DNA from 3 places in the Paenarthrobacter sp. NPDC092416 genome. Region 2 is predicted to be linked to each of the others. Evidence: riboswitches for the same ligand, from Rfam matches in the RefSeq annotation. Region 2 holds a riboswitch; each other region holds the start of a gene.
The links. Region 2 has a riboswitch for thiamine pyrophosphate ahead of ACIQC5_RS14250 (bifunctional hydroxymethylpyrimidine kinase/phosphomethylpyrimidine kinase). Riboswitches for the same ligand answer to the same signal wherever they lie in the genome.

Region 1 (9,545 bases), on a different contig from region 2:
GCTTGAGCGGAATGACAATGTCCGAGAAGAAAATGGCTGCGTCAACGTCGTGGCGGCGGACCGGCTGAAGGGTGATCTCGGAGGCAAGCTCCGGCCGGAGGCACGAGTCCAGCATCGCAACGCCTTCGCGCACCTTGAGGTATTCAGGAAGGGAGCGGCCAGCTTGGCGCATGAACCACACGGGACGGCGGGACGGCGTGCCGCCACGGTATGCCGTGATCAGCGGCGAGTCCGAGGTACGGCCATCCACGAGCGGGTGGGTGGCGTCGAGGGTGCCCGCAGGGGCGTTGGTGGCCGTACTCTTGGATGCTGCCGCGCTAGAAGTCATGCTTTCGATTGTGCCGAAAATCCGGGGTAAAAGATAACGACAGCCTGTCACACACGTCGGCGCAGGAGTTGCAGTGGCGCGGATCACGGCAGTGCGTGTGAAGTGCCACGGCAGCATATTGTTCTACCGGGCTACGAAAAAGCTATGATTGGGGTGCTGTGGTTCTTTTCTCATTGGTGGCTACACACGCCGACATCGACCTCGAAACCGTTGCTCAGCTGAGCAACGGTTCCTCTGAGCTTGCCTCCGCCGCGCTCTCAGGATCGCCCCTCGTTTCCGGCGCCGTGGTCCTGGCCACGTGCAACCGCTACGAGATCTACGGCGAAACGGCCAACGGCGCAGGCTTGGAAGCCGCCCGTTCCGCCCTTGTTTCGCAGATCAGTGAACTGAGCGGACTCAACGAGCAACTCGTTTCCCGCTCCTTCAGCACCCACACGGGTCCTGACGTCACGCGGCACCTCTTCGCCGTGAGCGCGGGCCTGGATTCAGCCGTGGTTGGTGAACGCGAAATCGCCGGCCAGGTTCGCCGGGCCCTGATCACCGCGCAGCAGGATGGGACCGCGAGCGCCGGACTGGTACGGCTCTTCCAGGCTGCGTCCAAGACCGCCAAGGACGTCGGCGCACAGACAGCACTGGGTTCGCGCGGACTCTCGATCGTCTCTGTCGCACTGGACCTGGCAACCGACCTCTCGGACAGTGAGGATTGGTCGGCCAAGAAAGTGGTGGTGTTCGGCACGGGAGCCTATGCCGGAGCGACGATGTCCCTCTTGCGAGAACGTGGCTGCACTGACGTTTCCGTTTACTCTTCTTCCGGCCGGGCCGAAGGTTTCGTCGCCACGCGTGGTGGTACCGCGCTCGACGCCGACACCCTCCCCGCTGCTGTTGCCGCGGCTGACGTCATGATCGGCTGCAGTGGCTCAGACACCCGCGTGGAAGCCGAGGATCTTGCCCGCGTCCGCGCAGGTGCCGCCAAGACGTTGATCGCGATCGACCTCGCGCTCACCCATGATTTCGATCCCGCTGTTGGCGAGCTCGACGGCGTTGAGCTGCTGACGCTGGAGTCTGTGCGTCTCGCAGCGCCCCAAGAGCAGGCTGAATCTCTCTCCCAGGCAAGCGCGATCGTCAGCGGCGCTGCCAGTGCCTTCGAGTCCGAGCGCGAGTCGCGGTCCGTGGATTCCGCGATCGTTGCGCTGCGCCGCCACACCATGAACGTCCTGGACGCCGAAATGGAGAAGGTCCGCGCCCGCCACGGATGCACCGCGGCCGCGGAAGAAGTTGAATTCGCGCTTCGCCGTATGGTCAAGCAGCTTTTGCACGTCCCCACTGTCCGGGCCCGCGAGCTCGCTGCAAACGGCCAGCAGGACGAGTACGTTGCCGCGCTGGAAGCCCTCTACGGCATCCAGGTGGAACAGCCCCGGCCGGCAGCTCAGGCGGCGGAGTGCCCAGTGGACCACGAGCAACTCCGCTCCGAGAGCGCCTAGGCCGCCGAACCCCTAACTTCCGGCGGGCGTTTAGCCGAAAGCGTTCACACCAGTAAGCTCTGCCGACACGTTCCAGAGCTTTGTGGCATCCGCAGGGTCAATCGCGTGAGGATCCACTCCTTGGTACCGGGCAAGTGGCGAATCCTTGTCCGTGGGCTTGGCAATGTCACAATCTTCGCAGTACACACCACCCTTGCCGTTGAGGGCCGGGGACGTCGCCGCCCACACGGAGGTTGCCGCACCCTGCGCGGGCGTCTTGAATCCCTCCCTGAGTTTCCCGTCGGCGTCCATCCAGCCAGCGGCAACCATCTCTTCTCTGGGCAAGTGCCGCTGCAACTCGGTCATGATCCCGCCGGGGTGCACAGCGAACGCGCGCACTCCGGAAGAGCGGCCCAACCGGTCCAGCTCAACAGCAAAAAGAGCGTTGGCCGTCTTGGCTTGGCCATAGGCCCGCCACTTGTCGTAGCCGGCGTCGAAGTTGATGTCCTCAAAACGGATCCTGGACAGTTTGTGTCCGGTCGAGGAGAGGGAGACCACGCGGGCATCACCCGCAGCCGCCAGGGCCGGCCACAACAGGTTGGCCAGGGTGTAGTGCCCGAGGTGGTTAGTGGCAAACTGCGCCTCCCACCCGGGCCCGACACGCTGCTCCGGACTCGCCATAATGGCAGCGTTGTTGATCAGGATATCCAGCGTTCCATGATTCGAGAGGAACCGCCCGGCAAAGTCTTTGACGCTTGCCTGGTCCGCGAGGTCGAGGAGCTCAACGTCGACGGACCCCGGCGAACCGCCCGCCGCCAACCCTGCCTCGGCCACAACAGCCTCGGCATGCTGGACCCTCCGCGCCGGGACCGTCACGCGGGCGCCGGCCGAGGCAAGTGCCTTGACGGTTTCCAACCCGAGGCCGGAATAACCTCCGGTGACGATGGCCGTCTTCCCGGTGAGGTCCAGGCCGGCGATGACTTCCAAAGCCGTTGAACCATGGCCAAAGCCCGAGCCGATGGGGTGTTGGGGTGTCACGCTTGAATCTTCGCTCATGGTTGAGCTTCGCAGATCCGCAAGGCCAGCGGCAACGATCTGGCAGCAGCCTAGTAAACCGGCTTCTCGGGCTCGACGTCGCGGACCCAGGCGAGAATACCGCCGTCGAGATGGCGGACGCGGGTGTACCCTGCCTTCCGTGCCGCCTCCAGGACCGCCGCAGAGCGCGTACCGGCTTTGCAGTGGAACACTATGTCCTTGTCCTGCGGCAGCTCGACCCAGGCCTCGCCAGACAGAATCCGGCCCTGCGGGATCAGCACGGAACCGTCGATGTTCACAATGCTGTGCTCACCCGATTCGCGAACGTCCACGAGCTCGAAGTCCCGCTCCCCCGCTTCACGTTCGGCCAGCATGGTGGCCAGTTCCGGGGCGGACACTGTGTGGTCGGCATCAGTCCGGGCCAGCGGCGTGACACCGCAGAAGGCCTCGTAGTCGGTCAGCTCGGTGATGGGTTCTGCTGCCGGGTCCTTGGACACCTTGATCTCGCGCCAGCTGCCGCCCAAAGCGTCAAAGAGCGACACTCGGCCAAGCAGTGAACGCCCGACGCCGGTGATCAGCTTGACTGCCTCCGTGACCATGAGCGAGCCAACGGCCGCGCACAGCATGCCAAAGACGCCACCCTCGCCGCACGAGGGCACCGAACCCGCCGGTGGAGCTTCCGGGTACAGGTCGCGGTAGGTGGGCCCGTGTTCGGCCCAGAAGACGCTCACTTGGCCGTCGAAGCGGAAAATTGAACCCCAGACGTAAGGCTTGCCCAGGATGGCGGCAGCGTCATTGACCAGGTAGCGGGTGGCAAAGTTGTCTGCACCGTCGAGGATGAGGTCGTAACCGGCGAACAGCTCCAAAGCATTGGTCGCGTCCAGCCGGACGTTGTGCAGGACGACGTTGACCAACGGGTTGAGTTCGGCGATGGCATCACGCGCGGATTCGATCTTTGGCTTGCCAACGTCCTTGACACCGTGGATGACCTGGCGCTGGAGGTTGCTCAGGTCCACGTCGTCATCGTCGACGATGCCGAGCGTGCCAACCCCGGCGGCCGCCAGATACAGCAGCGCAGGTGAACCCAGTCCGCCGGCACCTATGACAAGGACTTTCGCATTCTTAAGCCTGCGTTGGCCCACCGCGCCGATTTCCGGAATGATGAGATGCCGGGAGTACCGTTCCACCTCGGCCGGCGTAAGCGCGGCGGCCGGTTCAACGAGGGGCGGCAAGACAGCGGGCGCAGTGTGGGCAGCAAGAGTTGTGGCCATACTTCAATGTATGCCTGCCGATGCCGCCCGGTCATATTACCCACCGGTACAGTGGTCATAACTGCAAAGGAAAGGCGGCAGACTGTGGCTGACGGCACACGGGCAAACGATGAGACACCAGCGAAGCAAGAGCGGACTGGTTCTCCGCGTTCGGCAAGGTTGCCGCGCGACGAGCGTCGTGCCCAGTTGCTCAACGCCGCTTTGGAAGTTTTCGTCTCCAACGGCTTCCATGGTGCGGCCATGGACGAAATCGCGGAGACGGCGCATGTCAGCAAGCCCGTGCTGTACCAGCACTTCCCGTCCAAGCGGGAGCTCTACATGGCGCTGCTGGACAGCCACCTGGCTACGTTGACGGACCTGATGCTCGGAGCACTGAACTCCACGACGGACAACAAAGAACGCGTGAAAGCCGTCATGCGGGCCTATTACCGGTTCATCGCCGACGACGACCAAGCACACCGTCTGGTGTTCGAATCCGACCTCATCAACGATCCCGACGTCAGTTCGCGTTTGGAGACTTTCAACAAGACCTTCGCCGACGCCGTAGCCCATGTCATCGCCGAGGACACCAAACTGCCCCCTCTGGAAGCGCAACTCCTGGGCCGCGGACTGGCGGGAATGGCGCAGGTCAGCGCCCGGTACTGGCTCGAAACGGACGGAAATCTGGATCTCGATGTGGCCAGTGATCTGATCTATCGTTTAGCTTGGCGCGGAATCAGTCGATTCCCCAAAGAGTCCTAGGCTACAAATAGAGGACTGACTTAATTCTTGATTGGCTTGGAGGCCTTGCTGTGGAAGTAAAGATCGGCATTCAGAACGTTGGCCGTGAAATCGTGCTCGAATCCGCACTCGATGCTGATGCTGTAGCCAAGATCGTCGGAGAGGCAATCTCCAAGGGTTCGGATCTAAGGCTCACAGATGAGAAGGGCCGTCAGATCATCGTTCCGGGAAACGTCCTGGGCTATGTGGAAATTGGCGCCGAAGAAGTTCGCCGCGTGGGCTTCGGTGCCCTGTAGCCGCTCTCTCTCAACAGCCGTCGCTGACACCTGCCTGCCAAGGAGTTTTCATGCTTTCACTCGTCGTTGTTGTGCTTGCCACCGTCGCCACCGGTTTCATCGTGTGGGCGAACGACAAGCGCCACGGTAAGTACGGCATCGCCTTGCCGGCAGGTGTTTCAGCGGCTGTGGGTGCCCTGGCCTGGATTGCCTTCATCCTTGCCGGTCTGGGCTACCAGCCCGGACTGACGTGGATTCCCTGGATCCTGCCCATCGTGCTCGGCACGGCCGCATCTGCAGCCGCGGTGGTCTACCTGGGGCGTACGCGCACCAAGCAGGACACCGAAGCACTTACCAAAGCGTTGATGCTTTAGTCCTGACCGTCCTCCGCTTCAGTGCACAGACAGAAGCGGTTGCCTTGTGAATCCGTGACCACCACCCATGCGGGTGCGTGGTCATGCTCCATTAAGGCCCCCGTTGATTCCGTCTTTGTGAGGACGGGCCCTGATTCAGCCAGGCTCCGGTACACATCCACGTGCATCCGGTTCTCATGGGGCTCATCCGTCTCCTGGAACCACAACGCTGGTCCCCGGCCATAAGGATCCACCAGCGCCCCGTCGGCGGTTTTACGGTATCCGAGGCCCACTCGCCAGGTTTCTGAGATAGCCGGGGCATCGTCGGTATCGATCGCCAGTTCCACACTCCGGTACAAGCCCGGTTCCGCGACAGCTCCAACGACGGCGGCAACCTCGCTCGCCGCTGAAGCGGCGGCGACGTCGCGGTCCGTTACCTGTGTCCCGGCATCGTGGGACGTGTAACGCAGGAACACCCGGTTATAGCGCCAGTCCAGGTCCGGATGATGGTTCTGTTCTTCTGCGATCTGCCCGACGGCGGCAATAAGGGCCAGCGCGTCAGCCGCCGTCGAGGTCTTGAATACCGTGACGAGTCCGTCCAACTGGTACCTCCAGTCGGGGAGGTCCGCAAGGACGGCGTCGATGACCGCCCTGGACAGTGGATCTTCCGTGTCTGCCACAGCTGCTCCTAGCTAACAGTCGGCGTCAGGGTTATCAGTCGGCCATCAGGCCCGGGTCCTAGAGGAACTCTGCCCGGCCTTCCATGGCAGAGGATGCCAAGGCGTGTTCCCTGCGCGGAATCCGGCCCGCTTGCTTGGCCAGCCTACCGGCGATCACGGCGTGTTTGAAGGCTTCGCCCATCTGCACGGGGTTCTGCGCACGGGTGACCGCGGTGGCGAGCAGGACGGCGTCGCAACCGAGTTCCATGGCCAGCGCAGCGTCCGAGGCTGTACCGATTCCGGCGTCGAGCACTACGGGAACCGAAGCGCGCGAGACGATCAGTTCGATGTTGTGCGGATTCAGAATTCCCAGGCCCGTTCCGATCGGCGAACCCAGGGGCATGACAGCCGTGGCTCCCAGATTTTCCAGCCGAAGCGCCAGCACGGGGTCATCGTTCGTGTAGGCAAAGACCTTGAAACCGCGGTTGACCAGCTGTTCCATGGCGTCCACCAGTTCCACGGCATCAGGCAGAAGCGTGTGCTCGTCGGCAATGACCTCCAGTTTGACCCAGTCCGTCTCCAACGCCTCACGGGCAAGTTCGGCTGTCATGACGGCGTCCTTCGCAGTGAAACACCCTGCCGTGTTCGGAAGGACCCTGATGTTGTGATCCACCAGGAGCTGAAACAGCGAGCCTGTCTCGGCCGGCGAGTATCGGCGCATGGCAACTGTGGTGAGTTCCGTACCCGAGGCCAGCAGAGCAGCGCCCAGCCCGTCGAGGCTCGGGGCGCCCCCAGTGCCCATGATGAGGCGCGAGCCGAACTCAACACCGTCAATCACCAATGCATCGGTGTGAACGTCAATGTTTGTTGTGGTCATGGTTCAGCCTCCCTGTACTGCGGTCACGAGTTCGAGTTCATCGCCGTCTGCGAGCGCCGTGGCAGCCCACTGGCTGCGCGGAACCACTTCGGAGTTGCGGGCGACGGCGACACCCAGCTTGCCGCCGTCGGTCGCCTGTCCGAGGTGGTCCAGAACGCGGCCGGTGATGGCGGTGACGAGGGTGCTGACTGAGGCGTTATCCGACACTGCGTGGTCGGCGCCATTGAGTTTGATGTTCATGCTGGGTCCTTGCTGGCGATGGGTGTGGCGGACGTCAGGAGTCGTGGTGTTGATCCGATGCCGGTAGCGGTGTGGCCGGCGGTGAACCGGTCCGGCCGGAACCTGGTCCATCTGGGATCTGTGATGCCCTCCATCAGCTGAGCGGTGATCTTTGCCGCTGCAGGCATCAGGAGGACACCGTGGCGGAAGAAACCAGTGGCGATCACAAGCCCGGCGACGTCGCCGTCGTGCCCGGCGGCGCGTCCCAGCAGCGGTGCGTTGTCCGGGGTTCCGGGGCGGGCACGGGCTGTGGCTTCCAGGAGTTCCAGCTCGGCGACCGCAGGAACCAGGACCTGGGCGTCGCGCAGCAATTGGTACACACCGCCGGCGGACACGGCATTGGACGATGCCGAGAGGCCATCCTCACGTTGGGTGGCTCCGATCACCACAGTGCCGTCCTCACGGGGCACGATGTATACGGGAACTCCACGCACCATGCCGCGGACTGTGGAGGTGACCAGCGGCCTGAGGTGTTCGGGGACACGGAGTCGGAGAATGTCGCCATAGACGGGGCGCAACGGGAGGGCGAGTCCGTCCGGCAGGCCGGCGAGGCCGGCAGCACCCAGGCCGTTCGCCACCACGGTCTCCTCCGCGCGAATCACGTGGCCGGATGCGACCGTGGCTCCGCAGACCCTGTCATCGTCCCAGTCGAGCCTGACAGCCGACGAGGCCATGGCGAAGCCATCGGCTGCGCCGCCGACCCAGCTGGCGTCTGCTGGTGTGTGTGCCGCAAGGCTTGCGATGAGGCGACGGGCAAGCTTGCGAGGGTCCACCTGATGGTCGGCCGGGATGTCGAACGCACACGAGATTTGCGGGCTCAGGAGCGGTTCCCGCTCGCGTGCCTGGCGAAGCGCCAACGGTTCAACGTCCAGCCCGTTGGCCACCTGCACCGATCGCAGGTCCGCCAGCGCCCGACGGTCCGCGGCATCCGCGCCAACGGCCAGGGTCGACGTCGTGCGGTATCCGGTGCCGTCTCCGTCGGAGGGCAGGAGCGTTCCAACGAAACCCGGCCACAGTCCTGAGGACTCCAACATCAGTTCGAGGAGATCTTCTTCCTGGTAGTGCAATTCGCTGACCGGAGCGAGCATGCCCGCGGCGGCGAACGTGGCGCCGGTGGCTGGTTGAGGATCGATGAGCACGACCGAGCGGCCGCGTCGCCTTGCCTCCTCGGCAATGCCCAGGCCAATGATGCCGCCGCCGATCACGGCAACGTCCGCGTGCAGCAGTTGCGAGGTTCCGGGGGTGTGGTCCGATGCTCCCATGGGTTTCCTTCCCTACGCCGGTATTAGCCGGATCAGGTCAAGCGGTCGGCGCTGAAGCCCTCTCAGCCGGACGGTCATATGACGCAGTCTCGGCTCCCGCAGTACGTGCCCAGTTTAGAGGAACTACTCTGGTTTTCATGACCCAGCATGATGTCCACACCACAGCCCGCCTCTACCTGTGCACCGATGCCCGCAAACAACGAGGCGATTTCGAAGACTTCGTCGACGCCGCATTTGAGGGCGGCGTGGACATCATCCAGCTTCGCGACAAGACGCTCGAGGCCGGAGAGGAACTGGAAGTCCTGGAGGTTCTCCACAAGGTCGCGCACCGCCACGGACGGCTCTGGTCGGTCAACGATCGGGCCGATGTTGCCAGTATTTCCGGGGCTCCCGTATTCCACATAGGACAAAAAGACATCCCCCTCCGAGCCGCCCGCCACCTGCTCCACGACCCCACCGTGATTGGTCTCTCCACCCACACCCCTGAGCAGATTGACGCAGCGATCGCAGCTTCCCCGGGCCGCAGTGGGCTGGACTATTTCTGCGTGGGCCCAGTGTGGGCAACGCCTACCAAACCTGGACGCGCGGCAGTTGGCCTGGACTTGGTCACATATGCCGCAGAAGCCGTGAAGCGGGCTGACGAGGAGACGGTCGGGGGCGTGCTGCTTCCTTGGTTTGCCATCGGCGGCATCGACCTCACCAACGTGGAGCAGGTTGTCGCGGCGGGCGCGAGCCGGATCGTCGTGGTCCGCGCCATCACTGAAGCAGAAGACCCGACGGCGGCAGCCAAGGCGCTGGTCGAAGCCCTCGGCGCGTAGCACAACTGTCCGTTGGGGTCTCTGCCGAACCACTTCAAGCGGTCAGGCCGAGGCCCGTCATGCGTTGACTGTGGCGCCCTGCCAACTCCGCCGTCAAGGCAGTCGCGGTTTCCCGGGCATCCCCTTCACCCCGCAACATGGGACCGAGGAGGGGATGCTCCATGGCCACCCGCTGGGCTTGGGTGAGCGCCTCTCCCACCAGCCGTCG
Region 2 (9,545 bases):
GGAGCGTGGTGGTAGTCAAGGAGGGTGGTGGTCTGGGAATCAACGCGCAGGATGACGTCGCCGCCATTTCCGCCGTTGCCGCCGTCCGGACCACCAAGCGGCTTGAACTTCTCCCGCTTGACAGAGACACAGCCGTGGCCGCCGGTTCCACCGGATACGTGCAGGACTACCCGGTCTACAAAGCTCGCCACGTGAATCTCCTCTGTTGCTGTTGCCAGCGAAATTGCTATATCCAGCGCACCCGGAAGCGCCCTAGTTGATTGTAATGCGGTTAAAAGAACGGTGGAGCGGGCCGTTTGGCCCGCTCCACCGGTTCAGAACTTGTTGTTACTCTGCAGCTGCAGCAGCAACGATGTTCACTACGCGACGGCCGCGACGAGTACCAAACTCAACCGCACCTGCCTCGAGAGCGAACAGGGTGTCGTCGCCACCGCGGCCGACACCGGCGCCCGGGTGGAAGTGGGTGCCGCGCTGGCGGACGATGATCTCGCCAGCGGAAACTACCTGACCACCGAAACGCTTGACGCCGAGACGCTGAGCGTTGGAGTCACGACCGTTGCGAGTGGAACTCGCGCCTTTTTTGTGTGCCATGTGAAATGCCTGCCTCTAAATTTCTGGGGAAACTGAAAAACCTGAACAGAGTAACCAGAGGTTACTTGATGCTCGTGATCTTGATCTTGGTCAGTTCCTGACGGTGACCCTGGCGCTTCTTGTAGCCGGTCTTGTTCTTGAACTTCTGGATGACGATCTTCGGACCACGGAGGTCCTCGAGGATCTCAGCCGTAACCTTGACCTTGGCCAGGTCAGCAGCTGCAGACGTGACCTTGTCACCGTCAACCAGGAGCAAGGCGGGCAGCTCAAGCGTGCTGCCGGCTCCACCGGGGACGCGGTTCAGCGTTACGTAGTCTCCAACGGAAACTTTTTCTTGGCGGCCGCCTGCGCGGACAATCGCGTACACCACTTGGGTACTCACTTCTCTCGACGTTTCTTACTAAATTTGCGTGCGGAACCTTGAGCCGGAATCAGGCCTGGTTCGCGCTGTGCCTCAACGCCGTGGACTTCAGATCGAAGTCCGCGAGTCATCCCATGAACAATTCCAAGGGGCATAACCCAAGTGTTGGCGTAAGCACCGAAGATCAAGATTACGCTAGTTTGGCCTTCGGCTGCAAATGAGGCCGGGTCCGGAGGTCTCCACGTGATGATCATCACCAGCTGGAACGGACTCGCCCGGCACCGTGCCTAAAGAGCATACAGCCTGCAGGCCCTGTTTCGGGGATTTCGCCACGGCGCGCGCCGTCTCGGCAGAAAACCGCTCAAAACCCCCTGCTAAGCGAACAGCCTCGGAGCATCGAAGAACGCTGTTTCATAACGGCACGAGTGGGCGAAGGCCTCAAGCATGGCCTCCCATTCCTGAGCGGATGCTGACGCCGCCGCGGTGGCTGTGTAATCAATCGCCTTCCGGGTTGCCGCAGCAAACTCTTCATCGGCGTACGTCCGCAGCCATTCAGCGTAGGGGTGGCCTGCCGGCGCGCCGGCTTCCACATATGCCCCGTGCAACTGCTGGCCCACTTCGGCATACAGCCAGTAGCACGGGAGTATTGCCGCCAACAGGACCGCATAGCTTCCCGATGCAGACGAGGCCAGCAGGTGGTCCACGTATGACTTGGTGACCGGGCCTGTTTCGGTCGATGCCTGACGAGTGCTGAGCCAGTTTCTGTGCAGCTCCGATTCCACTTCAAGGCACATTTGTGATCCGCGCGCCCAGAACAGTTGCTCTTCCTCACTCGGTGCCAATGCCCCGGCGCGCGCCAGGACCCGCGAATAGCCGTTAAGGTAGATCGCGTCCTGGGCCAGGTAGTAGCTGAACTGGGACTCGGACAACGCGCCGGACTGCAGTTCCTGAATGAAGTTGAGGCCATAGATGGCATCAAGCTCTTCAGTGGCAGCTGCCCACAACCTGGCTGCGAAGTCGCCGGGCCGGGCGGCTTGGGCCAAGTGGTGGAAATGATGGACGGGGCCGCTGCCCTGCCCCACTTCGAGGGTGTCCGCCGCTGTGAGGGCCGTGAGCAGCCAAGGTTTGACCTCACGCAAGGATGCTTCCCAATCCCCCGTGCGGGCCTGCACGGTGGCAAGGGCGGACGATAGGGAGCATCCAGTCCCGTGGCTGTTCTTGGTAACCACGCGGGGTCCGGCGACTTCCAGTACGTCCTGCCGCAACAATCCACTGGTATTGACCAGCGCGTCAGGACATTCAGTACCGGCCAGGTGGCCGCCCTTTACCAGGACGGTATTGCCGCATTCGGCCGCGAGGCGCTTCCCCTGCTCCAGGGCAGTAGCCCAGTCCGGGGCCTCGGGCTCGCCAAGGAGCATGGCAAGTTCAGGAAGATTCGGAGTTATCAGGTCGGCAAGAGGCAACAGGCCACGGAGCGCAGTTTCGGCCGACTCCCGCAGGAGGCGGTCACCGCTGGTGGCGATCATCACCGGATCAAGGACCACGACGGCGGGACGCACCTTCTCGAGCCAGCTGCGGACTTCTTCGATAACCGCTGTGTCTCCGAGCATGCCAATCTTCACGGCGTCAAGGGAAATGTCGTTGCTGATGGCATCGAGTTGCTGCCGCAGGAATTCCACCGGGGGTACATGGACACCGGTGACACCTTGGGTGTTCTGGGCAGTGAGAGCCGTGATGGCAGCCATTCCGTATCCACCGAGGGCAGCGATGCTCTTCAAGTCTGCTTGGATTCCGGCACCTCCGGAGGGGTCCGAGCCGGCGATGCTGAGCACCCTTGGTGTTGGCCGACCCGCAGCAACGGCTACCGGGTAGACAGGAGAATACGACGCTGAAGTCATGAAGACATCCCTTCGCCGGTGCTAACCGGACAGGTTCAACGGGTCTGGATCTCAGCCTGGCCCTGCGCCCGGCACCCCGTGTCAGCTTCCTAGCCTAGCGGGGATGGACTCTGGTAACGGAACCGTGCCGTCTTGATCGGCGGGATGTGACTGTTGCCGACGGGATGCGACTGATGCTCGCCTAAAAGGGCCGACAACGACGCCGGGCCCCGGCAGAGTCCGTTGGTCACGGATTCTGCCGGGGCCCGGCGATGTACAGCTGCGCAGTGGCGGGAACCTACAGCTCGGAAGCGGGCACGCCGACTCCGAGAATGATGGGCTCGTTGGCTGCCACGGGCTTGGCCGGCGCTACGGTGGGCGCCTTGGCCTCATGCGCCGTGCCGCCCCCACTGGAGGCAGCTACCTCGTGGTGCTCCACGCTGGTCTCGTTGGCTGCGCCCTGCGCCCGGCTGGCACTGCGGTTGCGGCGACCACGGCGACCGCGTGAACGGGAAGAGGCCTCGTGGGCTTCCTCAGCGTATCCATCCAGTTCTTCGGACGATGCCTTCGGTTCCCGTTGCGCCGGCTGGGACGCAACGGGACTTTCGGTTTCAGCAACCGGCGCAGCCCCAAGATGCGAGAAGGCCTCGGCGAGGAGGTCCAAGCTCATGGCCGGTTTACCGGAGGACACTTCCTCGGCATGTTCTACGAACGGAAGGGCAACTTCCTCGCCCCCGAAGCGCAGAACCGGCGTCGATCGTGATTCACGTGAGGCCGCATCCTGGCCGCCACCGGCAGGAGAACCGGCAGCGGCGCCGCCGGAGTGCTCTTCATGGCTCGCAAGATGTGCCTGCTCCTCGGCCGCCCGATGCAGTTCGTCGTCGTGCAAGTGTGCTGCGTGTGCGGCCGCCGCAATGGTGGCCAATGCCGCCCGGGTGGCTTCTGCCTTTGCTTGGCGGACCGGATCGGTGGTTTCCGGCGCCGGTGCGTGCGCGGCAGGAGCGGACGCCGAGGTGTGAACGGCCACGGGAGCGTCGGCAGTAGCCTGTCCCCCGCCCTTGCCACGGCGGCGCTTGCGCTCGGTGCGGGCGGGCGGCTGCTGGGTTTCGGTGTGCGGGCGGTGGTGCTCCGCCGCTACGACGTTGGCCCGGCGGTGCTCGACGGGTTCGTCGTGGGTGACCACGCCGCGGCCGGCACAGTGCTCGCACTGCTCGCCGAAGACTTCCAAAAGGCCGGTACCCATGCGCTTGCGCGTCATCTGGACGAGACCCAGCGACGTCACTTCGGCTACCTGGTGCTTGGTGCGGTCGCGGCCCAGGCATTCCACCAGGCGCCGGAGGACCAGGTCCCGGTTGGATTCAAGGACCATGTCGATGAAGTCGATGACAATGATGCCGCCGATGTCGCGGAGGCGCAGCTGCCGAACCACCTCTTCGGCCGCTTCAAGGTTGTTCTTGGTAACGGTTTCTTCAAGGTTTCCACCACTGCCGGTGAACTTGCCCGTGTTGACGTCCACCACAGTCATGGCTTCGGTGCGGTCTATGACCAGCGAACCACCTGAGGGCAGGAAGACCTTGCGGTCCAGTGCCTTGTGGATCTGCTCGTCGATCCGCCAAGCCGAGAAGATGTCCTGGTCCTTGGTCCACTTTTCCAGGCGACCCACCAGGTCCGGGGCAACATACGTGACGTAGGCCTCGATAGTGTCCCATGCGTCATCGCCGGAGACGATCAGTTTGGAGAAGTCCTCGTTGAAGACGTCACGGACCACCTTGATAGTCAGGTCCGGTTCGCCGTAGAGAAGTTCCGGTGCCAGGACCTTGGTGGAGGACGCCTGCCCTTCGATGCCTTCCCACTGGGCGCGAAGACGGTTGATGTCGTGCGTCAGCTCTTCCTCGGAAGCACCTTCGGCAGCCGTGCGGACAATAACGCCCGCGTTCTCCGGCAAACGGTCCTTCAGGATGCGCTTGAGACGGTTGCGCTCGACGTCGGGAAGCTTGCGCGAGATGCCGGTCATGGAACCGCCCGGTACGTACACGAGGTAGCGGCCCGGCAGCGAGATCTGGCTGGTCAGGCGGGCACCCTTGTGGCCCACGGGGTCCTTGGTCACCTGCACCAGAACGGAATCCCCCGACTTCAGCGCGTTCTCGATCCGGCGCGGCTGACCTTCCAGGTTGACGGCGTCCCAGTTCACTTCACCGGCGTAGAGCACAGCGTTGCGGCCGCGTCCGATGTCAACGAATGCCGCCTCCATGGACGGGAGCACGTTCTGGACCTTGCCCAGGTAAACGTTGCCAATCAAAGAGTCCTGCTGGGTCTTGGACACGAAGTGCTCCGCAAGCACACCGTCTTCCAGGACACCGATCTGAATTCTGTCGTCGCGCTGGCGGACAATCATCTGGCGGTCAACAGACTCGCGACGCGCAAGGAACTCGGCCTCGGTAATCACCTGGCGGCGACGTCCGGTCTCACGGGACTCGCGGCGGCGCTGCTTCTTGGCTTCCAGACGCGTGGATCCCTTGACGCTGGTCACCCTGTTGGAGGGTGCAGTTTCCGTGATCGGGCGCGGGGCACGGACCCGGGTGACCGTGTTGGGCGGGTCGTCGTCCGAACCGCCGGTCAATTCAAGGTCTTGGTCGCCACGGCGGCGACGCCGACGACGACGGGAAGTAACTCCGTCTTCCAGGGTTTCGGCTACTGGAGCCTCGTCGTCCTCTGCTTCACTGCCGTCTTCGGCTTCGTTCTCTTCGCGGTCGGTTCCACGGCGTCCGCGGCGACCCCGGCTACGACGACGGCGGCGGCTGCCGGCATCCTCAAGCTCGGTTTCGGTGCCGGCTTCGGCTGTTTCCTCCGCCTCTTCTTCTTCCTTCTCCTCGGCGGCGGGACGCACCACGGTGCTCAGGTCCGGCGCCTGGAAGATCATGGAGGTGATGGAGACGGGTTCCAGGAACAACGAGGAAGAACCGGGTGCGGATTCCTCGGAAGTCGCTTCTTCGTCCGCGGCTTCGCCGTTGACCGGTGCCGCTTCCTCTGTAGCCACCGGAGCGGCAGGAGCCTCAGCGGCCGATTGAGGAGCGTCCGCGCTGGCCGCCTGAGGCTGGGTGCCGGCATCCGGCGTCGTGGTTTCTTCGACCGTCTCCACAATGGTGGCGGATTCCGCAGCTTCAACCTTGGGCTTGGTGGTCCGACGACGACGAACCGGCTTTTCCGGGGCTGGCTCGGCAACTGCTTCGGTCTGGGTTTCCACTGCTGCCGCTTCGGTGGTCGCGGGCTGTTCGTCGAAACCGGGCAGGGGCTCCGCGGCTACTGTCTTCTTGGTGGCGCGGCTGCGGCGAGCGGGCGCCTTAGGCGGCTCAACGGCGTCGGTAGTACTTGCCGCTTCAGCCGACGTAGCCTCAACCTCCGCCGTAGCGGCTTCGGCCGCCTTTGGCGCAGCTTTGCGCGTTGTCCGAGGGGCTCTCGTTCTGGTAGCTTTCTTGGGCGCTTCCGCAGCCTCCGCGGGAGCTGCTTCTTCGTTAACGGCTACAACCTGATCATTATCCATATGTGGCAACACTCCTGCCCCAGCGACACCGCCACATCCGGTGCCCAGAGGGGCAAATATTGTCAAAACCCTCAGGCATTGACAGAAGTCGGTAGTATTCCTTCCGGTTCGCACCATCATTGGGGTGCGGCAGCCCTGGAAAGCCAGCGACGCTGTTCTGGAACCCGTTGTTCTGCTGCCACAACCAGGTGCCGTCCATATCCATGGCGGGCCTACCGAGGATCACGTGATCCGGGCATGCCCCTGCTCATGGTGGCGGTCTTGGGAACAAGTCACCGGACCGGATTCCGAATGTGGATCGGCTTCCGGCCATGTTCATTCTCTCACACCCCCACGCATTCGGAGCGTAGGGCGCTGTGTCGCACCCCCCTCCGTGACCTGCTCCGGAAGCTGGGAGCTGCGCCCAGCCCGCGGCGTTAGAATCCTCCCAAGAGCCGTTCCCGGGAAGACCGGGCCACTTTTGTAAAGGATCACATCCGCGATGCCGAGCACTGCCAGCGAGAACCTGGCCAACCAAGCGCCCACCCCCGTGGAAGACACGAACACCCAGACATGGCGGCTTCCCGGATCAGTCCGCGACAAGCCGTTTGCTTGGCTGTTGCTGATCACAGGGGTCGTGGGCTGGTTGGCGTCCGGCGCATTGGTCCTTGAAAAACTGGAAGTTCTCAAGGACCCCAACCACATCACGCTTTGCGACGTGAATCCCTGGGTTTCCTGCGGCGCCGTGATGCAGACCCCGCAGAGCTCCGTGTTCGGCTTCCCCAACATGTTTATCGGGATCGTGGCCTTCGCCGTGATCATTACCACCGCGATGGGGATGTTGGCTGGGGCAAAGTACTCCCGCGGCTATTGGCTGGGCCTGCAGGCAGGCGTGACCCTTGGCTTCGCTTTCGTTGTTTGGCTGTGGTCGCAGGCCCTGTATGTCATCAACGTGTTGTGCCCGTTCTGCATGGTGGTGTGGGCCGTTATGATCCCGATGTTCGTGTGGGTGACCATCCGCAATGTCTCCCATGGAGTCATTAAGGCCCCGCCTGCACTGGCCAAGCTGCTCGGCGACTCCGGCTGGATCATCGTTGTGCTGCTGTACGTGGCCGTGATCGCCACCATCTTCTTCGCATTCATCCACGTCTTCGCAGGCACGTCCGGCTACTAAGCAGTCCGCAAAGCCGCGAGAAGACAGTTAAGGCCAATGTTCATCACGAACATTGGCCTTAACTGTCATCTCGGTGAAGCGTACCTAGCTGGCGAACCAGATCTTCATCTCGCGCTCTGCCGACTCGACGGAGTCGGAGCCGTGGACGAGGTTCTGCTGGACGGCCAGGCCCCAGTCGCGGCCGAAGTCACCACGGATGGTTCCCGGCGCAGCAGTGGTGGGGTCCGTGGTGCCTGCCAAGGAGCGGAAGCCCTCGATCACCCGGTGGCCCTCGAAGACGGCTGCAATAACCGGACCGCTGAGCATGAACTCAACCAGGGGCTCGTAGAACGGCTTGCCCACGTGTTCCTCGTAGTGCTGCTCCAGCAGCTCGCGGGTGGCGTTGACCTTCTTCAGCTCAGCCAGGGTGTAGCCCTTGGCTTCGATCCGGGCGAGGATGCTTCCGCTAAGGTTGCGGGCCACGCCGTCGGGCTTGATCAGGACAAGGGTCCGTTCAATGCTCACAGTTGCTCCAATGTGGTTGGTGGGTTTCCCAGCCAGTTTACGGGGTTTCGGGGCCAGCCTCGTCACGGTGCGAGGCGTCCCATTCAGCTTGCTCGCGGTCGCGTTGGGCAACCTCGCGGTCAATCCTCATACCGGTGCGGACGCCGTACCACCAACAGATCGCGAAGAGGACACCAACAATGAACATTGTGGGCTCGGCGAAGCCCGTCAGAATCAGGAGAAGCTGCAGGCCCCAGCCCACGTACATGCCCCAGGGCTTGCTGAGGACTGCGCAGGCCAGCACCAGCACAACGCTCAAGGTGATACCCACGCCAAGGATGATTCCGGGGGCCACCTCGCCGCGCCTCAAGCCGAAGACCACCAGTGTGCCGAAGAAGGCCACGAACGCTTCAAGCAGCAGCACCGTGGAGGCGAACATCACCTTGGTGGAACGCCGCTTCTTGGGCATGCCCGGCCGCCACTCACGCTGCGCCTTGGTCAGTTTCGCCACCGTCAGGCACCCGCCTTGCCGAGCAGGATGCGTGCCTCAGCCACCAAGGTGATGGACCCTGTCACCAGGACGCCGCCAGCGAAGTCTTCGTTGGACTCGGATCGCTCAATCGCCCATTCCAGGGCATCGTCCAGCTTCTCCGCAATGTGCACGTTGTCCTCACCAAAACCGAGGTCGACGGCGAGTTCGGCCAGTTCCGCTGCGGGGACAGCACGGAGCGAATTGGATTGCGTGAAGCAGTATTCATCCACGAGATCCCCCAACTGCGCTTTGAGCGTCTTCAGGATTTCCTCGGCGTCCTTCTCCCGCAGGACCCCCACCACCACCACAAGCTTGCTGAAGTTGAACGCCTCATGGATCGCCTCCGCCGATACGCGGATTCCTTCCGGGTTATGGGCGGCATCCACGATGACCGTTGGGGCTGTTCGCAGTACTTCCAAGCGGCCCGGCGAGGTCACATTGCCAAATGCTTCTTTGAGGACGTCCGCATCCAGTTCCTTCTCTCCTCCGCCGAAGAAGGCTTCCAGGGCAGCCACGGCAACGGCAGCATTCTCTGCCTGGTGTGCGCCGTGCAGAGGGAGCAGCAGGTCTTCGTAGCGTCCGGCGAGTCCTTGAATGGTCAGGACCTGGCCGCCGACAGCGACGCTACGGGATTCCACACCGAACTCGACACCTTCAAAGCGGAAGGGCACGTCCACTTCGCGGGCCTTTTCCAAGAGCACCTGCGCGGCATCCACCGGCTGGGCAGCGCTGACGAGGAAGCCACCCGGCTTGATGATGCCGGCCTTCTCGTAGGCAATATCCTCGGTGGTATCGCCCAGCAGATCCGTGTGGTCCAGCGAAATCGGGGTCACGACCGACACCTGGCCATCACCGACGTTGGTGGCATCGGTGATGCCGCCGAGGCCGACTTCGAATACTGCGACGTCCACTGGCTGGTCGGCGAAGACTGCGAAGCCAAGGATGGTGAGGCATTCGAAGTACGTGAGGCGCGGCTGGTTATCGGCAACGAGCTCGCTATCCACGAT
Region 3 (9,545 bases), on a different contig from region 2:
GTGCAGGCTTGGCCACGAAGAAATAGGTATCGAAGCGCTTGGGCATATCCGGCGGAGTGACCCAGTTGGCCCATGGACGAAGCTCGTCGCCGGTCAGGCTGAGCCCGGCTTCCTCCTGGACCTCGCGGAGGGCCGCGGTCAGTACGGTCCCGGCGTTCTCGCGGGCCTTTCCGGGATCAGCCGCGATGGAACTGAGATGCCAATCAGCCGCGTGGGTGTTCAGCAGATCTGTGGGGTAGTCCCACCCCTCGCTGTCGCTCGGGTCAACGCGCCCACCCGGGAAGACCACCATTCCTGCCGCGAAATCCATGGTGGTGACCCTGTGCTGGACAAAGGCTTCAAGCCCGCCCGGCGCATCGCGGAGAAGGATGACGCTTGCAGCCAACCGTGCCGGTGGCGCGGAGTCGGGCGAGCCGGGGAGGTTCGTTGGAGGAAGGTCCGTCATGAAAGTGCCCCTTTGCCGCGTCGAGTCTGCTGGATCATTCTCGCAGGTCTTGTTGTGGGGCCTGGTGTGCGCGCTATTGCGGGAGGATGGGGCGCAGAGCGGGCCTCGCAACGTGCGCCACCAACGGATGCACCGTGGAGCCAACCGGTTTGTGACTGGACAGAAGCGCCAAAACAGTCGCAGGTGTAAACTGAACCACGCCCACAAGGGCAGATTTGATAACGACAGGGGAGCGCCGCCGTCGGGCTCTGCAGCGATGCAGGACACCGCGAGGGCGCTGAGAGTGCGGACAGCCGCAGACCCTCGAACCTGATCCGGTTAGTACCGGCGCAAGGGAGTCGAGCTTCTCAGAGTGTCCGGATCCGGGCGGCGCAGGCCGGCTGGAGAATCCGGGTAGCACTTTCCCCTCCTGTACCTCAGGAGGCAGAAATGACCACGGCAAACGTGAAGAAGACCAGTTATAACTGGCGTGTTGTAGACATCGTGGTGGCAGCGCTGATTGCCATCGCCGGCGGCGTGATCTTCTGGGCATGGTCCCAGGGCGCCGCAATCGTATCCATTCCCATGAACGCAACGTATCCTCCCCTGACCGGCCTGATCGCCGGTGGCTGGATGATCCCGGCCGTCCTGGGCATGCTCATTATCCGCAAACCGGGTGCAGCCCTGTTCTGTGAGGCCGTCGCCGCAACCGGTGAACTGATCATGGGTTCCCAGTACGGGACCACCGTGCTCATCTCTGGTCTTCTCCAAGGCCTGGGCGCGGAACTCGTCTTCGCAGCGTTCCGGTACAAGAAGTTCAACCTGCCCACCGCGCTCCTCGCAGGCGCAGGCGCGGGCCTGTTCTGCGGCCTCAACGACTCCTTCATGCCGTGGGGCTGGAACATCGCCTACGAAGCTGTGGACAAGCTCGCCTACATCGCTTTCTGCACCCTGTCCGGCGCGATCATCGCAGGCGCGCTGTCCTGGGTTGCCACGCGTGGCCTGTCCAAGACGGGTGTGCTCAGCGCATTTGCATCGCGCAAGGCCGCTTCGGAGCCCGTCTTCAACTGATGTCGGCCACGCGTAACGGCAACCGGGTACGGCCTGCCGCCATCTCCGCCGAAGGCTGGGGTTGGCGGCATGCCGGCCGTTCCACGCACGCTATCCAGGGCCTCGATCTCCGGATTGAGCCTGGTGAGCGGGTGTTGTTGCTGGGTCCTTCGGGCGCCGGCAAGTCCACCCTTCTGCATGCCCTGGCCGGCGTGCTGGGCGACGAGGAAGACGACTCCGACGAGACCGGTTCCCTCCTGATCGACGGCGTAGCTCCCCGCGAGCAGCGAGGCCGCGCCGGTCTGATGCAGCAGGACCCGGAGACCCAGGTTGTCCTCTCACGGGTGGGTGACGACGTCGCCTTCGGCGCCGAGAACCTCGCCGTGCCCCGGGATGAGATCTGGGCGCGCGTGCATGAAGCGCTCGACGACGTTGGGTTGCGCACCACGGCAGGCGGCGGTTTGGCGTTGGACCACCCGACGGCAGCCCTCTCCGGTGGGCAAAAACAGCGGCTTGCCCTTGCGGGCATCCTGGCGATGCGACCGGGACTGATCCTCCTGGACGAACCGACGGCCAACCTGGATCCCGTCGGGGTCCTTGAGGTCCGCGACGCAGTGCGCCGCTGCCTCGACAAGACCGGCGCTACTTTGGTGGTTGTCGAGCACCGGGTGTCCGTGTGGAAGGACCTGGTGGACCGGATTGTGGTCCTGCAGCCAGGGTCGGCTGCAGGACCCGGCATAGGCTCCGGCACACCGGGCGTCCTCTTGGACGGCCCGCCGGATCAGGTCCTGGCTGAGGCCCGCACCATGCTGATGGCAGCCGGTGTATGGGTGCCCGGGTACGTCCCGGCAACCCGCTCCCGAACCGACAATCACCATGCATCCCAGCTCCTCCTCGCGGCCCAGGATTTGGCCGTTTCCCGCGAAAAGCCACGGAGAAAGGGCTTCAAAACCATCCCCCCTGTGCCCGTCCAGTCAGGCATCAGCGCGCAGGTCAGGGCTGGTCAGGCACTCACCGTCACCGGGCCCAACGGAGCCGGCAAGTCCACCTTTGCGCTCACGTTGGCCGGTCTTTTGGCGCCGGTGGACGGCAAGGTGAGTGCCGCCGTCGAGCTTTCCGACGGAGCGGGAATTGACCCGTACAAGTGGAAGGCCGACCAGCTGATTTCGCGCATCGGGACCGTTTTCCAAGAGCCTGAGCACCAGTTCGTCACGGGCAAGGTCCTGGATGAACTGATGTTTGGACCCAAGCATCTGGGGCATGGCGAGGAACGCGTGGACGAACTGCTGGAGCGGCTCCGGCTCACGCACCTGGTGGACGCGAACCCTTACACACTGTCCGGAGGAGAGAAGCGCAGGTTGTCGGTGGCCACTGTCCTGGCGGCCCATCCGAAAGTCCTGGTGCTCGACGAGCCCACGTTCGGCCAAGACGCCAATACGTGGGCAGAACTCGCCTCGTTCCTGTCGGAATTGCTCGACGCCGGGACGGCAGTGGTCTCGGTAACGCATGATGAAGAATTCAGCTCAGTCCTGGGTGGCATGGAACTGCGGCTGGACCCCATCAGCGCACAGGAAGCCTTGGGCGGACCAGAAGTTGGCGGGCAAGGAAATCCAGCCCGCCAGGAAGCCGGTGCAGCATGAGGGACGCCCTGAATCTTCGCGGCAACCATGCCCTCCTCACCCGCGCCAACCCCTTGGCCAAATTTGTTTCGGTGTTCCTGATATCGCTGGTGCTGGCGTTGTCCATCGACTGGGTATCTGCGTCCACGGCGCTCGTTGCGGAATTGGCGCTGTTCCCGCTGGCTGGACTGACCATCAGACTGCTGTGGCAGCGCGCCTGGCCTCTGATTCTCGCGGCAGCGATCGGCGGCTGGAGCACCGCGATTGTCGCGGCGGACAGCGGCGCGATACTGCTCGACGTCGGACTCTGGTCCATCAGCGAAGGTTCCCTCGAGCTGGGGCTGGGTTTCATGTTGCGCGGCCTCGCGATCGCATTGCCGGCGATCCTGCTCATGACCTGCACCGACCCGACTGACCTGGCCGATGCATTGGCGCAGAAGGCGCGGCTGCCCCATCGGTTTGTCCTGGGTTCCCTGGCGGCGATGCGCCTGGTAGGGCTCATGGCTGAGGAGTGGCAGACCATCGGCATGGCGCGACGCGCCCGGGGTGTGGGTTCGCAGGGGAGTCCGTGGCAGCGGTTGAAAGCCACGCTCGGGCAAAGCTTCGGGCTTCTGGTCCAGGCTGTCCGGCGGGCCTCGCGGCTCGCTGTCACCATGGAAGCCCGTGGATTCGGTGGCGGGCAACGCACGTGGGCCCGCGAATCCACGTATTCGTTGCTGGACGTTTGGGTTGTGCTTGGCGGGCTGCTGATCGCCGCAGCTGCGGTGCTGACGGCCGTGGGTGCAGGGACGTGGAGTTTCGTCTGGCGCTAGGGCTTGGGGTGTCGCGGCGGCCGAGGCTGAGGCGTAAGCGGTTGAGCGGCTGCTCAGAGGAGCGGCCAGGAAATGTGAAGCCTAGCTGCCCGCTTGGTCCGCCCGCTGTTCCTCGATCTGGTCAAAGCCCGCCCGCGTCAGGAAACCGAGCTGGGCTTCCTTTTCCGCGAGCTGGACGATTGGGCCAAGTTCGAAGCACGTGGCTTGGAGGCGGCGCAATGCCTTCGCGTTGCGGGCGTCCGGCTCCACAATGATCCTGTCCTTGCCGGGCAGCGAGAACATGTACCGGATCAGCGAGGTAGCGAGCCGCGGCGTGAAGTGCGGAATCGGCCGGGTGGCCGGCGCCAACAGCAGATGCATTCCGATGTCTTCTTCGCGGGCGGGGTAGGCCTCGCCAACCGGGTCGTGCAGCGGCTCATACGTCTGGAACAGGGCCAGTGGCTCGCCGTCGACAATCACCAGGAAAGCGTGGTGCGTCTCCAAGGAATCCAGGAACTCGTAGATCTCCTGGACGTACTCGCGGGAGTGCTCGGTCATCCCCCAGAAACGCGCGCGCGGCTGCGTGACCCATTCATAAATGAAGTCGATGTCGTGGGCAGGGGACAGCGGGACAATCCGCAAGGAACCCCAGCCCTCCAATTCCTCGGAGTAGATGGTGGTGCGGACAGAGAAGTCCTGGGTGATGGCCGTCATGGTTTCCTTTGGGGATCGGAATGGATGGAGGGTCTACAGGGCATCTGGAGTGAGCTGGTCCCACCCCGCGACAACTGGGATCAGTTCGCCAGCAGCCCAGAGCGGCAATTGGTCGGCAAAATGGGGGTGCTTCGGGTTGCCTGCGGCGCCGAACGGAACAATCCAACGGCTCTTCCGCCGATCGGAAAGGTCCCACACATAACGGGCCACGGGTCCACGGAAGCTGCGGTCCTCGACGCCGGGGAGGCTTTCGGTGCACAGCACGCACCCAGTGTCGCCGGAAAGGTCAGCGCTAGGTGCTGCCTTGGCCAAGTCACCCGGCAGGAGGTGAATGGGCAGGACTCTGTGCCGGTCGCCCCACACGGCGCCGTTCAGCACGAATTCCTCCATCGCCGCGTCCTCAAGCGCCCCGGCGGCCTCCACGGTAACCCCTATGCCCAGCTCGGAGCCACGGACCACCAGCGTCTCCAACGCGAAACCGATGCGGGAGGCCACGGACAACCACGGCCCGAACAAGGCGGAGTATCCCGTGGGCACAGTGAGCGGAGCCAGAGCCGGATGCCGTGCGATGCGTTGAACCAGCGTGCCGCGCCATGACGCGAAAGCGGCGGCCCCACGGCTGCCGGCGTCCATCTGGCCGTCCCAGCCGAGGATTCGGGAGCGCAGTTCCTTGGCTTCGGACGAGAGATCGTCCGCGTCGAGGTCTGCGAGTAGTCCGCGGAACAGCGGCCAGGGCCCCAGCAGGGTGTCCGAGTGGATCGCCTGCATGTGATCCACGGTCAGCGGGGCGCCGGAGGCCTGCAGCAGTTCGCCGATCCGCCGGGCACGGTGCGCCGGCGCGAATTCCATGGCCACAGCATCCCCACCACCGGCCCTGCGATCGTTGGCGCTGACCACAAAAGACTGGACCTCAGCGCGGGGCAGGGCCACGTAATGGCCGTCCCACGCGTTGCGGGCTGAGAATGCCGGCACGGGCAGGCGGCGGTTGGCGGGGTTTCGTTGCGGGACCAGCCCGGCGACGAAATGGCGTACCGAACCTGTGGAGTCGCCAGCAACGACGCTGTTGACCGGTTCCACCCACGAGTCGAAAGCGGCCTCGATATCGGCCACATTCCGGCTCCGCAGCAGCGGCAGGAGGGCCTCAAAACCCAGCCGCCCCTCGACCCGGGCCGGGAACCGCAAACTCAGCACGCCGCCGTCGGGCCCTTCCGAAATGATCGGACCGCGCGCGGTCTCCGCTATCTCGACGCTTTCCGGCGAACCGGCGCGGACAAGGATGGTTTCAGAATGGACGACGACGGGTTCCCACCCTTGCGCGCCACGCGCCATGAGGCGTTCGTCTTCGGTTCCGCGGACGGGTACCCGGCTCAGCTCTTCCTCGAAGACGTCCTGGTAGTCAGCCATGGCGTTGGTGATGGCCCATGCGGTGTGGCCCGTGTGTGCGAAGTGCGGCAGGCCGGGAACGCCGGGGAATGCGAACCCGACGGCGTCGAACTCGGGGCACGCGAGACGGACCTGCTGGTAGACACCGGGGAGTTCCATGAGGCGGTGTGGGTCGCCGGCGATCAAGGGCAGGCCACTCTTCGTTGTGGAGCCGTGGGCCGCCCATGCGTTGCTGCCGGACCAGACGGGAGCCTCGATGTTGAACAGCTCCACGGCTTCGGGCCCGAGCGTCCGCGCCACGTGGGCCCGGAAAAGCTTGTTGGGGAAGGTGGAGAAAAGGATGTGGTGCACCAAAAAGACGCCCATGGGAGTCCAGGGGTTCCACGGTTCGGGCGACGTGCCGGACTCATCGAATTCCGGCCCGCCCCGCAATCCGTCGGCCAGCGCGTGGTTGATGCCGTCAACGTACCGCTGGCACCAGCGCCGGGTTTCGGCGTCGAGCCCTTCGAAGCAGCGGCGCGCGGTGTCGTCCAGCCGGGCCTGCCGGGCAAAGCGGTCCCAGGTGATGACGTCGGCACCCAGCATTTCAGCGGTGCGGCCTTCCGATCTCCAGCGTTCCAGCTCAATCTGCCATGAGCGGTCCGTGGCCACGTTCAGGCCTTGGACGTAAGCGAGGTCATCAGGAGTTTCCGCCCACAAATGCGGGATTCCCCATTGATCGCGGTAGGTGCCGGTACCGCCTGCCGGGGCGGAATCTTGCGCAGGGGCAGGCGTCATGATCTCTGGCCGCTTTCGAGATTAGGTTAGGCTTACTTAAGTTCAAGATAGGTGGCTTTGGTCCGGTTCTCAAAATTGAGGCTATTCGTGAAGGAGTGTTGCTTGAGGCGCAGGTGGGAAGGCGTAGTCCTCAAAGTCATGGGCGCCAAGGACTTCCGCCTGGAGCTCACCGGGCGCGAAGAGCTAACCCCGGACTTCCTTCGCATCCACGTGCGCGACGGCGGGCTGCTTCAAGCGTCAGGACTCCACCCCACCATGTGGATCCGGCTCTGGTTTGACGACGCCGGCAAGGGCCACCAGCGCGGTTACACCCTGGTTGATCCGGACGCAGCCGCTGGAACTTTCAGCATTGATTTCGCCATGCACGACGGCGTCGCAGCCAACTGGGCCCGCACTGCCCAGCCCGGCGACACCATTGAGGCCACTGTCCAGGGAAGCTCCTTTGCGTTCCCGGATCCAGCCCCGCGCCGCGTCTGGGTCGTGGGTGATCCTGCATCACTGCCTGCCATCAACTCGCTCCTCGATGAGCTGCGCATCATGGACGCGGCGAGTGGTCGCCAGACGCCGGTGACGGCCTGGCTTGAATACCAGCACGACACCGACCCCTCATTGGAGGTGCGGACTGACGGGTCCGACGTCGTCAGTTGGATTCCGCGTAAACGCGACGGTGCCGCCTATGTGGAGGAAGTCTGCGAGGCTTTGAACCCGGAGGTGGTCTCCACGGCGGAGGACTTCTTTTGGGTTGCTTGCGAGGCGTCCAGCACGCGGGCAATCGTCAAGCACCTGCGTAAAGTACTGGGCGTGGACAAGTTGCGAATCGACGCGCTGGGGTACTGGCGGGCCTCTTAGCGCGAACGGCCTCTATCGCACGAGGTGGGTACCATGTGACCTTTGCCGCTGTATCGGCGTTTTGTGCATCGAATATAGATCACTTGTGATATTTCTTGGATATGACGCAACCTACCGCCGAACATGTAGGCCTCCTCCTTCGCGATGCCCGTGGCGAAAAGGGCTGGACCCAGGGGCAGTTGGCTACCGAGCTGGGAACCAGCCAAAGCGCTATAGCCCGGATGGAGCAAGGTAAACAGAACCTCAGCCTCCGGATGATCGAACGCCTTGAAGCGATTTTTGGGCGCTCCATCGTCAAGGTCGGCCGGCCCCAGATGACCCATCTCCGCGTGGAGGGCGGACGAACGCTCTCCGGCGAAGTGGACGTCAACAGCAGCAAGAACGCCGGCGTTGCCCTGTTGTGTGCGAGCCTGATCAACCGTGGCACCACCACGCTGCGCCGGTTGGCACGCATAGAAGAAGTCAACCGGATTGTGGAGGTCCTGACCTCCATTGGCGTCGAATGCACGTGGCTCAATGGCAGCGACCTTCGCATCCGTCGGCCTGAGGTCCTGGATCTCGCATCCATGGACGTGGATGCTGCCCGCCGTACGCGCAGCGTCATCATGCTGCTGGGCCCCCTCCTGGATGAGACCGCCGAATACCATCTGCCGTATGCCGGCGGATGCGACCTTGGCACTCGAACCGTTGAGCCGCACATGCAGGCATTGCGCCAGTTTGGGCTCACTGTTGAGGCCAAGTCCGGTTTCTACGCCGTGGCGGCTCCTCCGGCTGACGGCCATGACCGCTCGTTCGTTTTGACCGAACGCGGAGACACCGTCACCGAAAATGCGATCATGGCTGCCGCGCACCGCCAGGGCACCACGGTGATCCGGAACGCGAGCCCCAACTACATGGTCCAGGACCTCTGCTTCTACCTGCACGGACTTGGCGTGGAGATCAAGGGAGTCGGAACCACGACGCTGAAGATCACTGGCCGGCCCGCGATCGACGTCGACATCGAATACTTCCCGTCCGAGGACCCCATCGAGGCCATGAGCCTCATCACCGCGGGCATCGTGACGAATTCCGAGGTCACCATTCGGCGCGTGCCGATCGAGTTCATGGAAATCGAGCTCGCAACTCTTGAGCAGATGGGCCAAAAGCTCGAAGTGTCCGGCGAATACATGGCACGGAACGGCCGAACCCGGCTGGTGGACGTCACCACCAAGCCGTCCGAGCTCCGTGCGCCGCAGGACAAGATTCACCCCATGCCGTTCCCGGGCCTGAACATCGATAACCTGCCCTTCTTTGCCGTGATCGCGGGCAACGCCGAGGGCCAGACCATGATCCACGACTGGGTCTACGAGAACCGCGCCATCTACCTGACGGAACTGAACAAACTTGGCGCCCAGGTGCAGTTGCTGGATCCGCACCGGATCTACGTCAACGGACCCACCAAGTGGCGTGCCGCGGAAATAGGCTGCCCGCCCGCCCTCCGCCCGGCGGCGTGCTTGCTCCTGGCGATGCTTGCCGCCCGCGGAACCTCCGAGCTGCGCAACATCTACGTGATCGAACGCGGCTACGAGGACCTCGCCGAGCGACTCAACACCATCGGGGCCAAGGTGGAGTACTTCCAGGACTGACCCTTTCGTTCGGCGCACGTGTTGGTTGGCGCGGTCGGCGCACCCTTTCGCGCCATCCGCGCCGGTTCGTTCGGTCGGCGCACCCTTTCGCGCCATCCGCGCCGGTTGGGACTGGTGCGGATGGCGGCACGTGGTGCGGCCCCAGGCAGCACGTTCGGGCTCCGGGCCCGCACCTCGGGCCAAGCCCTGTCCACCCCTGCATCTGTGACGCAGAATGGAACCATGCGGACCTTCGGGGTTGAGGAAGAGCTACTCATCGTCGATCCTGTGACGGGCGAGCCCTTGGCTATGGCGGATGCCCTCCTCGCCCGGA

Region 1: linked by a shared signal. The riboswitch ahead of thiO (glycine oxidase ThiO) and the one ahead of ACIQC5_RS14250 (bifunctional hydroxymethylpyrimidine kinase/phosphomethylpyrimidine kinase) in region 2 are both predicted to bind thiamine pyrophosphate.
Region 3: linked by a shared signal. The riboswitch ahead of ACIQC5_RS19260 (ECF transporter S component) and the one ahead of ACIQC5_RS14250 (bifunctional hydroxymethylpyrimidine kinase/phosphomethylpyrimidine kinase) in region 2 are both predicted to bind thiamine pyrophosphate.

The regions. Positions count from the first base shown of each region.
Region 1 covers NZ_JBIVQG010000001.1:649,280-658,824, reverse strand. The annotation lists gene hemE (uroporphyrinogen decarboxylase) at 1-328, opposite strand, end outside; gene ACIQC5_RS02970 (glutamyl-tRNA reductase) at 487-1,809, shown strand; gene ACIQC5_RS02965 (SDR family NAD(P)-dependent oxidoreductase) at 1,840-2,844, opposite strand; gene moeB (molybdopterin-synthase adenylyltransferase MoeB) at 2,895-4,094, opposite strand; gene ACIQC5_RS02955 (TetR/AcrR family transcriptional regulator) at 4,101-4,835, shown strand; gene ACIQC5_RS02950 (DUF3107 domain-containing protein) at 4,886-5,110, shown strand; gene ACIQC5_RS02945 (hypothetical protein) at 5,161-5,463, shown strand; gene ACIQC5_RS02940 (4a-hydroxytetrahydrobiopterin dehydratase) at 5,460-6,122, opposite strand; gene ACIQC5_RS02935 (thiazole synthase) at 6,181-6,978, opposite strand; gene thiS (sulfur carrier protein ThiS) at 6,982-7,218, opposite strand; gene thiO (glycine oxidase ThiO) at 7,215-8,519, opposite strand; TPP riboswitch at 8,512-8,629, opposite strand; gene thiE (thiamine phosphate synthase) at 8,657-9,337, shown strand; gene ACIQC5_RS02915 (ferritin-like fold-containing protein) at 9,372-9,545, opposite strand, start outside.
Region 2 covers NZ_JBIVQG010000007.1:56,652-66,196, reverse strand. The annotation lists gene obgE (GTPase ObgE) at 1-191, opposite strand, end outside; gene rpmA (50S ribosomal protein L27) at 328-591, opposite strand; gene rplU (50S ribosomal protein L21) at 653-961, opposite strand; gene ACIQC5_RS14250 (bifunctional hydroxymethylpyrimidine kinase/phosphomethylpyrimidine kinase) at 1,327-2,850, opposite strand; TPP riboswitch at 2,841-2,939, opposite strand; gene ACIQC5_RS14245 (Rne/Rng family ribonuclease) at 3,128-6,370, opposite strand; gene ACIQC5_RS14240 (vitamin K epoxide reductase family protein) at 6,852-7,523, shown strand; gene ndk (nucleoside-diphosphate kinase) at 7,608-8,027, opposite strand; gene ACIQC5_RS14230 (DUF4233 domain-containing protein) at 8,065-8,517, opposite strand; gene ACIQC5_RS14225 (bifunctional folylpolyglutamate synthase/dihydrofolate synthase) at 8,520-9,545, opposite strand, start outside.
Region 3 covers NZ_JBIVQG010000012.1:81,357-90,901, reverse strand. The annotation lists gene ACIQC5_RS19265 (NUDIX hydrolase) at 1-445, opposite strand, end outside; TPP riboswitch at 662-799, shown strand; gene ACIQC5_RS19260 (ECF transporter S component) at 875-1,495, shown strand; gene ACIQC5_RS19255 (ABC transporter ATP-binding protein) at 1,495-3,114, shown strand; gene ACIQC5_RS19250 (energy-coupling factor transporter transmembrane component T family protein) at 3,111-3,905, shown strand; gene ACIQC5_RS19245 (GNAT family N-acetyltransferase) at 3,987-4,598, opposite strand; gene ACIQC5_RS19240 (penicillin acylase family protein) at 4,632-6,758, opposite strand; gene ACIQC5_RS19235 (siderophore-interacting protein) at 6,861-7,607, shown strand; gene ACIQC5_RS19230 (UDP-N-acetylglucosamine 1-carboxyvinyltransferase) at 7,709-9,232, shown strand; gene ACIQC5_RS19225 (glutamate--cysteine ligase) at 9,455-9,545, shown strand, end outside.